DNA from 2 places in the Kocuria sp. HSID16901 genome. Region 2 is predicted to be linked to the other one. Evidence: predicted binding sites of a transcription regulator. Region 2 holds the regulator's gene; the other holds the start of a gene.
What was found. The regulator HrcA, encoded in region 2, represses chaperone genes, less so after heat shock. The targets are predictions, from matches to a motif close to TTNGCACTCGNNNNNNNCGAGTGCNAA.
Positions count from the first base shown of each region.

Region 1: the regulator HrcA is predicted to act here: its motif matches at 3,739-3,765, upstream of groL (chaperonin GroEL).

Region 1 covers NZ_RBLM01000004.1:298,154-305,517, reverse strand. The annotation lists gene D8M21_RS07985 (threonine/serine ThrE exporter family protein) at 1-1,923, shown strand, start outside; gene D8M21_RS07980 (uracil-DNA glycosylase) at 1,975-2,655, opposite strand; gene D8M21_RS07975 (DUF3263 domain-containing protein) at 2,708-2,920, shown strand; gene D8M21_RS07970 (LytR C-terminal domain-containing protein) at 3,038-3,622, shown strand; gene groL (chaperonin GroEL) at 3,953-5,587, shown strand; gene D8M21_RS07960 (methyltransferase domain-containing protein) at 5,738-6,880, shown strand; gene D8M21_RS07955 (isochorismate synthase) at 6,959-7,364, shown strand, end outside.
Region 2 covers NZ_RBLM01000002.1:432,655-440,018, forward strand. The annotation lists gene D8M21_RS04165 (PhoH family protein) at 1-883, opposite strand, end outside; gene D8M21_RS04170 (GerMN domain-containing protein) at 1,164-2,084, shown strand; gene D8M21_RS04175 (16S rRNA (uracil(1498)-N(3))-methyltransferase) at 2,090-2,842, opposite strand; gene dnaJ (molecular chaperone DnaJ) at 2,852-3,988, opposite strand; gene hrcA (heat-inducible transcriptional repressor HrcA) at 4,059-5,072, opposite strand; gene D8M21_RS04190 (DUF3097 family protein) at 5,270-6,139, shown strand; gene D8M21_RS04195 (DUF4870 domain-containing protein) at 6,286-6,705, shown strand; gene hemW (radical SAM family heme chaperone HemW) at 6,747-7,364, opposite strand, start outside.

The sequences.
Region 1 (7,364 bases), on a different contig from region 2:
AGCCCTCACGAACCTCATGAACCACCGGTGGCTTATGAGGACCCCTTCGGCGTGCCTTCGGAAGCGGATCCGGGTGAGGCCCAAACCTTTGTCTCCGCCATGCCGATCGTCGATTCCGGACAGGGCCGCACCGATAGTCGTTCCCGAAACGTGACGGCGGATTCCACGGATCCGAGGTCGGGAAGCCAACCGCCGACGTCGCGGAGCGGCTCCAGCGCCTATCACCCTGAACGGCCCGCTCCCGAAGCCGCGGAAAACTCCTTGGGCGCCGCTACTCAAGGGTCCGGCGTTCACGACGCGGAACGTATTGGTGCTGCCCGGACGGCACCGCACGATATTTTCCGCAACACGCAGGATTTGTCGGAGTCTTCCTCTATTCCGAGCCGCGAGGGCTATTCAACCAACGATGCCCCCGACCCCGGGGTGACTCGGGCGAGCTACCCTTCGGCTGAGGCCTCCCCACCGGTACCCGGCACCGGACGGAGAAGCTTCGGCATCCGGCGCATGATGCATTCGGAGAACCTGCCGACCGCACCCATGCGTGTGGTCGAGCGCCTCGCGAATTCGCCGTTCGCCAATCCCCGAAGGTTCCAGGAACGAACCGAGGTTCGAAAGACCCTCAATTTCTCCCTGCGCCTGGCCGAGACCATGTTCCACTTTGGAGCGGATGCGCGCGACGTCGAGACCGCCATCGTGGCGACGTGCGCAACCTACGGGGTGGAGGACGTCGATATCGACATCACGAATCAGTCCGTAGTGATCAACTACATTTCGGAATCCGGCAACGTCGGCCTCGATACGAACGGTGACGAGGTCTTTAGCCACACGGTGGTGCGGGTGGTGCGTTCATGGTCGGATAACTACGCCGGTTTGACGGAGACGCACCGCCTCGTCAAAAGGATTACCAACGGTGATTTGTCGAGGACCGAGGCGGAAAAGCGACTTTCCCGAATTCTCTCCAAGCCCAAGCCGTATCCCCGTTGGCTGGTGAATCTTTGCAATTCTTCCGCCGCGGCCGCGATTACGGTGGGTATTGGCGGAACCTGGTTGGGTTCCATCGTGTCCTTCCTGACCTTCACCGTGGTCCAGTACATGGCGGGAAAACTCGCCTCTTGGCGCATTCCGTCCTTCTTCACCATGGCGGCGTGTTCTTCCCTGGTGACCTTGATCGCGATGATTCTGTTCGCCGTTGGGGCGCCGGTCTCGCCGGCCCACATCGTGGGTTCCGGGCTGATCATGTTGTTGCCGACCCTGACGTTGGTTTCCACGATTCAAGACGCCATTAACGGATTCCCCGTTACCTCGGCCGGCAGGCTCATATCCACAGGCCTTTCCTTCATGGGGCTGATCGTTGGTATCGCGATCGCGGTGTCCATCACGACCAGTCTGGGTTTCCGGGAGATCGACGTCGACAGCGTGGTCTTTTCTGGGGCGGAACCGCTGGTCAATATCGTCTTCATGCTCATTGCGACGGCGTTGATCGCCATCACCGTTCAAGTCAAACCCGAACATATTCTTCCAGGGGTATTTAGCAGTTTGTGCGGCCTGACGGTGTTCCATCTCTTTGCGCTGACGGGCGCCGGCGGACGCATGACGTCGATGGTGGGTGCGATCGGCGTCGGTTGCGCTTCAGCGTTGATCGCGCAGAGGAGGCTCATTCCTCAGGTGGTTTTGGCCGTTCCAGGCCTCACCTTCCTGCTCCCCGGACTCACGATTTTCCGTGGAATGTACACCCTCACGGTCAATATCGATCCCGTGACCGGCCTGATTCCGATGCTCAACGCGGGCGCGATCATCATGGCGATGGCGGCGGCCGTGGTCTTAGGCAATTACCTCATGAGACCGTTCATGAGCAAAGACCCACAAATCCAACGGAAGTTGGTCCGAAGACGCAAGCAAGAGCCGGATCCCCTGGGTAATTAATGCCGGAAGTGCCCGCGGGATTTGATCTTCCGAAGACCTCACTCGAGGGCGCTAGCCGAGGTTCCAATCGACGGGTGATTCGCCCAGTGACGCCAGGGCTTCATTGGCTCGGCTGAACGGACGGGAGCCGAAGAAGCCACGGGACGCCGAGAGCGGGGACGGATGGACCGACTCAATCTTCGGGATGGCGGGCCCGAGTTGCGCGCCCGCGTTCCGAGCGTCGCGACCCCACAGAATTGCCACAAGGGGCTGATTCCTGGAAGCGAGAGCCTGAATCGCGGCGTCGGTGACGTGTTCCCAGCCCCGGTTGCGGTGAGAGCCTGCCTCTCCGGCACGGACCGTCAAACAGCGGTTCAACAACATGATTCCCTGACGCGACCACCGCGAAAGATCGCCGTGCTCGGGCGGTTCCACACCAAGATCCGAGCGAAGTTCTCGATAAATGTTGGTCAAGGACCGGGGGAGGGGGCGGACGTCGTCCTGAACGGAGAAGGAGAGCCCCATGGCATGCCCGGGGGTCGGATATGGATCCTGCCCGATGATGAGCACGCGCACCGATGAGAGCGGTTCTTGGAAGGCCCGAAAGATGTTTTCGGCGGCCGGAAGAGTGTGAAAACCGTTCTTGTGCTCGTCGCGGAGAAACTGACCCATAGTGCGAATCGTGGGTTCGACCGGCTTGAGCGCGTCGGCCCAGTCGGCGGCCATGATTTCCTCGAGAGGCTTGACGGTCACGGGTTTTCCTCCGAAGTTCGTGGACGGGGTTGATTCTCCCTAGACTATCGGCGTGGATTCATTGACCGAAGCCGAACTCGCAATTCTCGCGATGGAGAAAAGAACCTGGAAATACTCCGGTGCGAAAGAACGCGCCGTGCGGGCCGAGTTGGGCATGCCGGGAACGGAATACTACATGCGACTGAACCGGTTGATCGATGACGAACGAGCCATTCGAGCGGAACCTGCGCTGATGAGACGCCTCCGCGAACATCGAGACGGTTGATCTCATGACGAAAGACGGCGGTGGGCCGTGGGCTAACTGGGGGCCAAAGGGGATACCCTGGGATTTTGAGCCGTACACGCACCGAGCAGTGCGCCCCGTCAGACTTTGAGGACACGCATGGCCGACTACGAACACGATCAATTCGACGATGTCCCCTGGGATTCTTCGCACCGCGGCGCCTACCGTGGTGACCTTCCGGAGAAGACTGGTGGATTCAAGCACCTGGCCGCCGTGATAGTGGCTGGGATTTGTGCGCTGGTGATCGGTGGGTTGCTGTTCCTGTTCTCCCCGAAAACGGCCGGACCAGAAGCCGCCGGAACGTCGTCGAGTTCGTCGAGCTCGGCTTCGGCCTCGACGTCCGCGTCGTCGGGGGACCAAGCATCGTCCTCCAGCGACTCCGGCTCCAGTCAGGCAGATCCCTCGACGACCATCGGTGTGTATAACTACGGGTCCAAGGAAGGTACCGCGACGAAGTCGGCCTCGACCTTGCGTGATGCCGGGTGGACGATTTCGGACGTGAGCAACTGGGAAGGCCAGGCACAGAACGCGTCGGTCGTCTATTACGCCCAGGGGTCGGATGCGCAGGCCAAGGAGATTGCGAAGAAGCTCGGCATCCAAGACGTCCGACAGTCCAGCGGATACACCTACGACGTCGTCGTGGTTCTTGCGGCTCACGATGCAGCGGGTGCGACGGGACAATAGTCCGTGCGACCCGAGCCCAAAGGGTGATCCTTGAGGGTTCGCTGTGCTCTGAGCGAAGCCCGGTCAAGGACTGCCGAATCGTTTGCACTCTCTGCGGTGGAGTGCCAATATTGGGGTTAGCACTCATCCTCCTCGACTGCTAAAGAGTTCCTCCGTTTCGGATTTTCGTTCACCGTGAGGACTCACAGTTGTTGGTCGATGAGGATCAGACTCAGTCACCACGGTGAGGCTTGGTGAACTACCGCCCAGAGTGCGGTAGAGCATCGGTCGTCCGTCGCGGGCACCGTGGACGACGCATCCGTCTACCGTCCAGGAGGGACGTCAACCGCCATGGCAAAATTGATTGCTTTTGATGAAGAGGCACGCCGCGGACTCGAAAAGGGTTTGAATACCCTCGCCGACGCCGTCAAGGTGACCTTGGGGCCGCGCGGCCGCAACGTGGTACTGGAAAAGAAGTGGGGCGCACCCACGATCACCAACGATGGTGTTTCCATCGCCAAGGAAATCGAGCTCGAGGATCCCTACGAGAAGATCGGCGCCGAGCTCGTCAAGGAAGTTGCGAAGAAGACCGACGACATCGCCGGTGACGGCACCACCACCGCGACCGTTTTGGCCCAGGCCCTGGTTCGTGAGGGCTTGCGCAACGTCGCGGCCGGTGCGGACCCGCTGTCCCTGAAGCGCGGCATCGAGAAGGCTGTCGAGGCCGTGACCAAGGAGCTTCTCTCCTCGGCCAAGGAAATCGAAACCGAAGAAGAGATCGCCGCAACCGCATCCATTTCGGCCGGCGACCCGGAGATCGGCAAGCTCATCGCTCAGGCGATGGAGAAGGTCGGCAAGGAAGGCGTCATCACCGTCGAGGAGTCCAACACGTTCGGGCTGGACCTCGAATTGACCGAGGGCATGCGCTTCGACAAGGGCTTCCTTTCCGGTTACTTCGTGACCGATGCCGATCGTCAGGAAGCGGTCCTCGAGGATCCCTACATCCTGATCGTCAACTCCAAGATCTCCAACGTGAAGGACCTCGTCCCCGTTCTGGAGAAGGTCATGCAGTCCGGCAAGCCGCTGCTGATCATCGCGGAAGACGTCGAGGGCGAAGCCCTGGCACTGCTCGTGTTGAACAAGATGCGTGGCTCGATCAAGTCCGCCGCCGTCAAGGCTCCGGGCTTCGGCGACCGTCGTAAGGCACAGCTCGCCGACATCGCCGTTCTGACCGGCGGTCAGGTCATCACCGAAGAGGTCGGCCTGTCTCTCGACACCGCCACCCTGGACCTGCTGGGCCAGGCACGCAAAGTCGTCGTGACCAAGGACGAGACCACCATCGTCGACGGCGCGGGATCCGCTGAGGAGATCGACGGTCGCGTTGCACAGATTCGTGCCGAGATCGCCAACACCGACTCCGATTACGATCGCGAGAAGCTCCAGGAGCGTTTGGCGAAGCTCGCAGGCGGCGTCGCCGTGCTCAAGGCCGGTGCCGCTACCGAGGTCGAGCTCAAGGAGCGCAAGCACCGCATTGAGGACGCCGTCCGCAACGCCAAGGCAGCCGTCGAAGAGGGCATCGTCCCCGGCGGTGGCGTGGCACTGATCCAGGCTGGCGTTCGTGCCTTCGAGACCCTGACGGTCGAGGGCGACGAAGCAACCGGCGCCAACATCGTCAAGGTTGCCGTGGACGCCCCGCTCAAGCAGATCGCTTCGAACGCTGGCCTCGAGCCCGGCGTCGTCGCCGACAAGGTGCGCGGCCTCGAGCAGGGTCACGGTCTCAACGCGGCCACCGGTCAGTACGAGGACCTGATGAGCGCCGGAATCAACGATCCGGTCAAGGTGACCCGTTCCGCATTGCAGAACGCCGCATCCATCGCGGGTCTGTTCCTCACCACCGAGGCCGTTGTGGCCGACCAGCCGGAGAAGAACGCCGGCGCCGGTGCCGAGGGCATGGACGGCATGGGCGGTATGGGCGGCATGATGTAATTTCGGCTCACGCCGGTACATCCCGCTGACGTCAAACCCCCGCACGAGCACTGGCTCGTGCGGGGGTTTTGCCGTGGTGAACCGACGACGGGCAAACCCGCCCCTCGGCGATACCCGTGGGGCGCGCGGCGGTACTAGCATGGACTGACGATGCACTGTGACTATTTCTCCGCCCAGCTCTGCCGTTCATGCGTGCGCATGGGCGTGCCGTACGAACAGCAGCTTGAGGACAAACAGGGCACAGTGCGTGCCCTGGTGGGGAACCGGCCGGGGCTGGTGTGGCATGAGCCCATGGGGAGCCGGGAATCCGGGTTTCGCAATAAGGCCAAAATGGTGGTCACCGGGACTGCGGAGGACCCTCAGTTAGGCATCGTGGATCGGCGGGGTCGAGGGACCGACCTCAGCGAATGCGGCCTGTATCCCCAAGAAATCACGGATGCTCTACCGATGCTCAAGGACTTCGTGAGAGAGCATCGATTAGTGCCGTACGACATCGCCGCCCGGAGGGGTGAACTCAAAAACCTCATCGTGACGATTTCTCCTCAGCGGGAACTCATGGTGCGTTTCGTTCTGCGAAGCAAAAAGTACGTGGTCCCTATTCGCCAAGGCGTGCCTGAGCTGAAGAAGTCCTTGCCTGGTCTACGAGTGGTCAGCGCCAATATATTGCGCGAACACAAGGCGGTGATGGAAGGACCGGAGGAGATCCCTCTGACGGATCAACGGGTCTTGCCGATGCGCCTCAACGGAATTGACCTCCACTTGAGGCCTCACGGTTTCTTCCAGACCAACTCCGAGATCGCGGCAGGGATGTACCGGCAGGCGGCGGCGTGGGCCGAATCCGTCTCGCCTTCCTCGGTATGGGACCTCTTCTGCGGCGTCGGCGGATTCGCCATGCACCTTGCCGAAAAGTTGGGTGACAGCGTGGAGGTTCGTGGCATAGAGATAGATCCGGAAGCGATTGAGGCGGCGCGTTCCAGCGCTCGGAGCGCCGGCCTTCATCACATCGATTTCGCCGCCGCGGACGCTGGAACTTTTACCAACGGGAGCCATGACGAGCCGGACTGCGTCGTCGTTAATCCGCCTCGACGGGGCATTGGCCTGGAAACTGCTCGGTGGCTGGAATCTTCCCGCGTGGCAACGGTCATCTATTCGAGTTGCAACGCAGAGTCTCTCGCTCAGGACTTGGACGCCCTGAGGTCCTTCACCGCGGTCGAAGCACGACTCTTCGACATGTTTCCGCAGACCACCCACAGCGAAACCATGGTTCTGCTGCGGCGACGGGGAGAGCCCTGAGCTGGCACCGACGGGGGAAAAGGCTAGCGGGGCTAAACTAGTCCGAGTGTTGAAGAACAGGGATCGAGGATTGTGAACATGAGCCTCTCGGAGAGCATCGGGGTGCCACGATCGGATAAAGACGGCGATCCGCTTACCCCTGACCGCACTATCGCGACATCGAACGGTGACCAACACGCTCGCCTGCCAGGATTCACGATGACGACGCCGCGCGGAACACTGGAAGCCGGCGGCGAATTGCACGAAGTCGACCGTGACGAATGCCTGGATGTGGCCCGTGAAATTAATTCCATCGTCGTCGGGCTTCTGCCTTTCGACCCGGCGGAGGCGCCGAGACTCGCGGTACCCGAGTGGTTTAGGTGGACTCCACGAGAGCAAGGCGAGGAGAACCGCATACCTCTTGCTCGGCCCACGGGCACTCTTGGCCTTGATAGCCGCATTTTTCGGGACTCGGTGGCTGCGGCGGTGCAGAGGATTCACGACG
Region 2 (7,364 bases):
TCACGATATCGCTGACCAGTTGGTGGCGCACCACGTCCACCGGCTGAAGCCGAGCAAAATGAATATCTTCCACACCGTCAAGGATCCGTTGAACCTGTCGCAAACCTGAGGTAGATCCGGTCGGTAAATCAACCTGAGTGACGTCACCGGTGACGACCATCTTCGAGCCAAAACCCAACCGAGTCAGGAACATCTTCATCTGTTCTACGGTGGTATTTTGTGCCTCGTCCAAAATGACGAAGGCATCATTGAGAGTTCGACCGCGCATATAGGCCAGCGGAGCAACCTCGATGGTTCCGGCCTCCATGAGTCGAGGGATCGATTCGGGATCCATCATGTCGTGCAAGGCGTCGTAAAGCGGCCGTAAGTATGGATCGATCTTCTCGTTGAGGCTACCGGGCAGGAATCCGAGACTCTCCCCCGCCTCTACGGCTGGGCGAGTCAGAATAATCCGAGTAACTTCTTTGGCTTGCAAAGCCTGAACGGCCTTGGCCATTGCCAGATATGTTTTGCCCGTTCCTGCGGGACCGATGCCGAAGGTCACCGTATTGCTGTCAATAGCGTCCACGTAGGCTGACTGGTTGACAGTTTTGGGGCGGATCTTTCGTCCCCGGGAAGACAAAATATTTTGCGACATGGTGGGGCTCGCCGTGGCCATATTTTTCACCAGGAGGTCCACCAGCCGTTTGACAACTTCCGCTGTGATGCGAACGTCTTGTCCGGCGAGCACCTCGAGTTCTTCCAACAAGCGGATTACAAGATCTACCTGCGCCGATGGTCCGGAAACCGAGACACCCAGGCCTTTGAGCCCAAAGGATACGTCCGAAAACGCACGTTCAATCACCAAGATGGACGAATCCTGGGGGCCTAAAACCTGAACCATGGACTCGCGGCTCTTGAATGAATAAGTCCGAGACACGGATAACGGTCGCGATAGCCCCGGCGTAGATGCGGTGGTCAAATGTGGGAAAACCTCTCCTGTGCGAAATATGGATCCGAGACTTCTCGAGCCCATCTCTTCTTTCCAGACTACCGCGAGTATCTGTTGGTCTCCATCCAATTCCCGACTCCTCGGGATCGACGAGCACGAAAGCCCACGTAGACTGTGCGGGGAAGAATTGAAAGATCCGTGATCGGACGGTTTCAGGTGGAGAGGGATAGCAATGGCGAGACGAGGCCGGCGATCAACGGCAGGGGCCGTCGTCATCCTGATCGCAATCGCCACTTCCCTGAGTGGATGCGGCGTTCTCGACGCCGCGAATAAGGCCAGCCAATCCCAAGAGTCACAACAACCGACATCCGCGCCGTCGCCCAGCGATTTGAAAGTCCCCTTGTATTGGGTGGGCCAGACGTCGAATTCTTCGTATCTCTTCCGTGAATACAGCAATTATCAGGCAGAGGATGCGGCGCCCAGCGGCGACATCGTGTCCACGACCATTGCCATGCTGTCAAAAACTCATCCGCGAGACGGCGACTATCACTCCGCGTGGAAGCCCGCGAGTCGCGTTGGGTCGTCTATGTCGGCGACGGGAACGCTGACCGTTGACGTCTCCCCCGACATGTTCAATATGACGGCGACGCCTACCGAGGCTCGGATGGCCATCCAACAGTTGATCTATACAGCAACGGCTGCCGCCGCCGTCGCCGGAATCGGCAAAGCGGGCCCCGATACTAAGGTGGTCATTCTGGTCGACGGACGACGGGGGTTCACCTTTGGGGGGCAAACGCTGGGAAGCCCGATGACCCGAGACAAGGCTGCAGCCGCTCCCCTGTGGATCATTGATCCCAGTCAAGACGAACAGACCACGTCGACCTTCAGCGTCAAGATGGTGGCTTCGAATATTGCGTCCAAGGTGTATTGGGATATCAAAACCAACGACGACGTGGTGGCATCCGGCGAGGAGAATCTCTCCGAACAGGACGATGGGCTTCAGGAAATTCAGTTCAGCAAGTCACTCCCCACAGGGAAATACACCATTCGCATGTATATCCGGACCGAAGACCTCAGGGATCCCAGTTTCGCGGTCAAGGGTCACGACATCAGCATCACTGACGACCACACGTTCACCGTCAAAGGCCGATAGCGCGTCTAATCCCAGGAACCTCGGATCGCATGGAGTACCGACATCGCTGCGGCGCCAGCGGTCGAGCTCCGCAGAATTTCCGATCCGAGTCGAACGCATTGGCCGCCAGCGGCCTCGAGCATGGACGCTTCGTCCGCTCCAATGCCACCCTCTGGCCCGACCACGAGGAACACAGTTCCCGAGTCATCGTTCTCTCGGGCCGTAACGGTTGTTAGAGCGACCTGTGCCTCTTCATGAAGAATGAACATCGAGTCGCCCGGCCCCAGAATATTCGTCAGCTGACGCGTGCTGTGCAATGGTTCGACCCTGGGGACTAAGGAGCGGCGCGCCTGTTTGGCCGCCGCTTCCACCGTCTTGACCCACTTGGCATGGGCTTTAGCTGCCCGGTCTCCCTTCCATCGGACGATGCTCCGCTCTGCCTGCCACGGCACGATGGCCGACGCACCCAGTTCGGTCGCCATCTCGACAGCCATCAGATCGCGGTCGCCCTTGGCCAAAGCCTGCACGAGGACGATGCCCGACGCGGGGTCCGAGTTCACCTCCGAAGCAAGCGTCAGCCTCAATCCATCCGCTTCCACAGATGTCACGGTGCAAACGGCGCGATGTCCGCGGCCGTCGACCAGGTCGATCGACTCATTCGTCGTGATCCTCTTGACGTTCTTGGCGTGGTGCCCCTCGGAGCCACCCAACGACATGGAGTCTCCGAGGGCGCGACCTTCAAGGTCACCAGGGTCAACGTAGAAAACCGGGCGTGTCATGTGATGCGCCTAGTCTTGAAATTTGTCGCGAAGTCGCGAGAAGAATCCGTGACCGGAATTCTGGACGGTTTCACCGACCGGCGATTCTTCACCACGCAGTTCCGCCAGACGACGGAGCAGATCCCGCTCCTCTTCGCTGAGTTTGGTCGGGGTTTCTACCTCGAAATGTACGACGATGTTTCCTCGCCCTGAACCTCGAAGCTTGCTCACACCGAGATCACGCAAGGTTGTAGTCTGCCCCGTTTGGGTTCCTGCCTTGACGCTCACATCTTGAGGTCCGTCGAAGGTATTCAGGGAAATGGTCGTGCCCAAAGCAGCGGCGGTCATGGGGACCGTCATGCGGGCATGCAAGTCATCGCCTTCACGGGTGAAGGTTTCATCTGGAGCAACACGAATCTCGACATACAGGTCCCCGTTCGGGCCACCACCGGTACCGGCCTCGCCTTGGCCACTCAAGCGGATACGCGTTCCTGTGGAAACGCCCGCCGGAATCTTGAGCGTGAGGGGCTTGCGCTGGCGCACGCGTCCTTCGCCGTAGCACTCCTGGCAGGGATGCTTAATAACGGTGCCAAATCCCCTACAGCTGGGGCACTCTGCGGTCGTCACGACATTGCCCAGGATCGACTGAACCTGGCGCTGGATGTGACCCTGACCGTGGCATACGGTACAGGTTTCGGGTTCGGTTCCCTTTTCCGTCCCGTGGCCGGCGCACACCGAACACGTCACCGCAGTGTCCACGGTGATTTCCTTTTCGGTGCCGAAGACCGCATCCTGGAGAGATACGCGAACGTTGATCAAGGCATCTTGGCCCTGACGGACCCTGCTTTCTGGGCCGCGAGGCGAACCTGCGCCTTGGAAAAAAGTCTCGAAAATATCGGAAAAACCGAAACCTCCACCAGATCCCGGGAACCCTCCACCGAAACCGGTGTTCGTACCGTTTTCGTTTCCGGTCGCGTCATAGATCCGGCGTTTCTCCGGGTCCGAGAGGACATCATTGGCGTGTGACACGCGCTTGAACTCCTCTGCCGCTTCAGGCGAGGGGTTCACGTCCGGGTGAAGGGTCCGTGCTTTCTTGCGGTAGGCCTTCTTGATTTCTTCCGGGCTAGCGTCTCTGGAAACGCCGAGAGTCTGGTAATGATCGCTCACTGAAGTTCCTTAATCTGCGGCCAGATGCCGCGTGGATTCCACGTTTCTACGATGTAAAGCTGCTGGGTTTTTACTCGTGCAAAATTCGGGAGAGATATCGAGCCACGGCCCTCACGGCGGACATGGTGCCTGGATAATCCATGCGTGTGGGTCCCACGACTCCGAGCTTCGATGCGAGGTCGGGCCCGTAGCCCGTTGCCACGACCGAGGCATCGGAGAGTGGGGTCTCCGCATTCTCGTGGCCAATTCGCACCGAGACCCCACGGGCATCGTTGTCGATTTCCGATAACAATCTCAACATCACCACTTGCTCCTCCAAGACGTCGAGAATGGGGGCGATGCTTCGAGTAAAGTCTTCGGTCGATTCCGCGAGGTAGGACGTTCCAGCCATCACGAGTCGTTCTTCTTGTTCTCCGCGGCCCAGGATGGCGACGGTGGCCGCCAGCAGGCTCGAAGTTTCACGATACAGCGGATCGGATTCCGCTACCGCGGATACCAAGGGCTGTTCGAGGTCACCGACGGAGCGATCCAACACCTTGTCGAGGAACTTAGCCCTCAACCGAACGACGAATTCTTCGGGCACGTCGTCAGGCACTTCGACGGCGCGTTGGCTGACTCCTCCCCTATGGGTAATCAGAACGACCAAAACTATTCGAGGGGCCATGGTCACGAACTCGAGGTGGCGGACTTTCGCACCCGTCTTCGTGGGGTATTGGACCAATGCGACCTGACGCGTCAATTGCGACAATAACCGCACTGACTTCTCCATCATTCGATCGACTTCATCGGTCGAATCGAGGAAACTCGCGATGGCTCGTCGCTCAGCGGCAGAGAGAGGCTTGATGGAAGAAATTTGGTCGACGAAGGCGCGGTATCCCTTATCCGTAGGGATACGGCCTGCGCTTGCATGGGGCGCGGTGACCATTCCCGCTTCTTCCAGCGCAGCCATGTCGTTACGCACCGTCGCGCTCGACACACCCAAGTTATGCCGTTCCACGAGAGCTTTGGAACCCACCGGCTCACGAGAATGCACGTAGTCCTCAACAATGGCGCTGAGAACTTCGAGACGTCGCGGCTGATTCACGGGTGCGTCCCCTCCTCGATGCTTCAACCATGGATGTGCCGGCCAGGTCTGGCACTTGGCCAGTCCGTCTGCTAAGTCTACGCTCGAGAACCGATCACGGAAAATATACGAGGCACGATCAGCTCTCGGCGAGCGGCCGCGATATATTGTCCACTGGCCACGAGGCCAACGTCATAAGACAGCCGTGAGGAGCACCGATGGATCGATACGGATGGGGTCCCCAGGACATCAGCGATGGCCGCATCAGTCATCGTCCGGTCGAGCCTCAGATCCTTGAGGTACGTCGCGGCATGGTCATCGAAGAAGTCCAGAGCGGATGGGTTGGTGCGGCCGTCACGTTGCGAGCCATCGGCGGTGAACGCGTGGTCGGCCTCGAAGACCGACATGGCGCCGTCCGAGAATTTCCTATGGGCTATGGATTTCTTTATGAGGGAGAACCCGTCAAACTCACCGTGCCTCAGGCTCCCACGAAGAACGCTCCTCAACGAACCCGTTCGGGGTCGGTTGCCGTTCACGGAGCGAAGGCTCGAACGGCGCGCGCCTCTCGCATGGTCGTCGAGGGTCTCCACGACGCGGAACTCATCGAGAAGGTCTGGGGTGAAGACCTCCGCATCGAAGGCATTGTGGTCGAGCCCCTTCATGGACTGGACCACGTCGCCGATTACATCCGCGAATTTCAACCGAACTCTCAACGACGGCTCGGCGTCCTCGCGGACCACCTTGTCCCCGGAAGCAAAGAGTCCAAACTTGCGGAAGAAGCAATGCGCCTGCCTGGCGCCCGCAGCAATGTGCTCTTCGTGGGGCACCCGTACGTAGACGTCTGGGAGTCCGTGAAACCCGCAACCGTCGGACTCGATGTATGGCCGACCGTGCCCCGTGGCGAAGATTGGAAAACCGGGATTCTCCAGCGAATTGGTTGGCCACATTCCACGCCCGCACAACGCGCGATCGCCTGGAAGAAGATACTATCGAGTGTCAACACATACTCAGACCTCGATCCGGGTATTCTCGGACCGGTAGAACACATTATCGATTTCCTGACCGAGCCACCGGCAAGCGCCTCGTGACTTAGCGGGCGTTGGTTGCTGGCAAGTTGATGATGGACATGGAATGGTGTCGATGAGCATGTACCGGAGCATCCTCAACACCGGTATCATCGGTACAAGTATTGTGTGACGCAATGAACGACAGGTTCGGCAGAAAAGGCGAGTTTTTGACGACCACGAGCACCAAGCAGAAACCACCGTTCGAGGGAGTATCGGCGACGCCGCAGCCCTTGAGCGTTAAAGACGACCGTTCGATGGCCACCATGGCTCATTTCGGCGGGGTCGTCGGGTGCGTTCCGTCGGCCATCATCTATGCGACCCTTCGCGCTCGTGGCCGATTTACGGCCCAAGAAGCTCGCGAAGCACTGAACTTCACTCTCGTTCCGTCGATCGTCATCGTGGTGTGCGTGGCATTGTCCGTGGTACCCGGAATCGGCTGGCTCTTCGGGCTCATTGCAGCCATCGTCTGGGTTTACCTTGCCGTTTCCGCACTCATCGCCGGAATTCACGTGAATCGCGGCAACCCGTACCAATATCGGTGGAACACTCGGGCCCTCGATTGGGTTTCCCGACGCCGCTCCCGCTGAGCCGTCTCCACGGCTGATTAGCGGCCCAGGCTAGGACGCCATCAGACGAGAAGATCCCGGACAACGGCGTCGCCCAAGAGCCTGCCCTGACGCGTCAGCCTGATTACGCCTCTCTCCAAAGCCTCCCGCTCGAGGAGTCCTTGCTGCGCCAACCAGTGCGTCTGGTCTCGGCCTTCGGGTCGGACCTTATGAGTTTCCAGCCCCTCGCGAATCCGCACCGCGAGCATGATCGTCTCCATGTAGCGAGTATCGGCATCGAGGATCTCCCTCGCTATCGCCGGCGAGTCTCCTTGGCGGACCCGCTGCGCGTACGGAAGGGGATGTTTGATATTCCACCACCGCACGCCATTGACGTGAGAGTGCGCTCCTGGGCCGATCCCCCACCAATCCTGGTTCTTCCAATAGGCCAGATTGTGCCGGGACCTCGTCGAGTCCGTCCGTGACCAGTTAGACACCTCATACCATTCGTATCCTGCCGTGTGCAGGAGCTCGTCCGCGAGGAGATACATGTCGGCCTGCTGGTCGTCGTCGACCTCAGAATAGACACCCCGAGCGATTTGCGATGCCAACTTGGTTCCTGGCTCCACGATGAGCGAATAGGCAGAAATATGATCCGGACGGTAGCTAATGGCCGCTTCTACGGATGTACGCCACTCCTC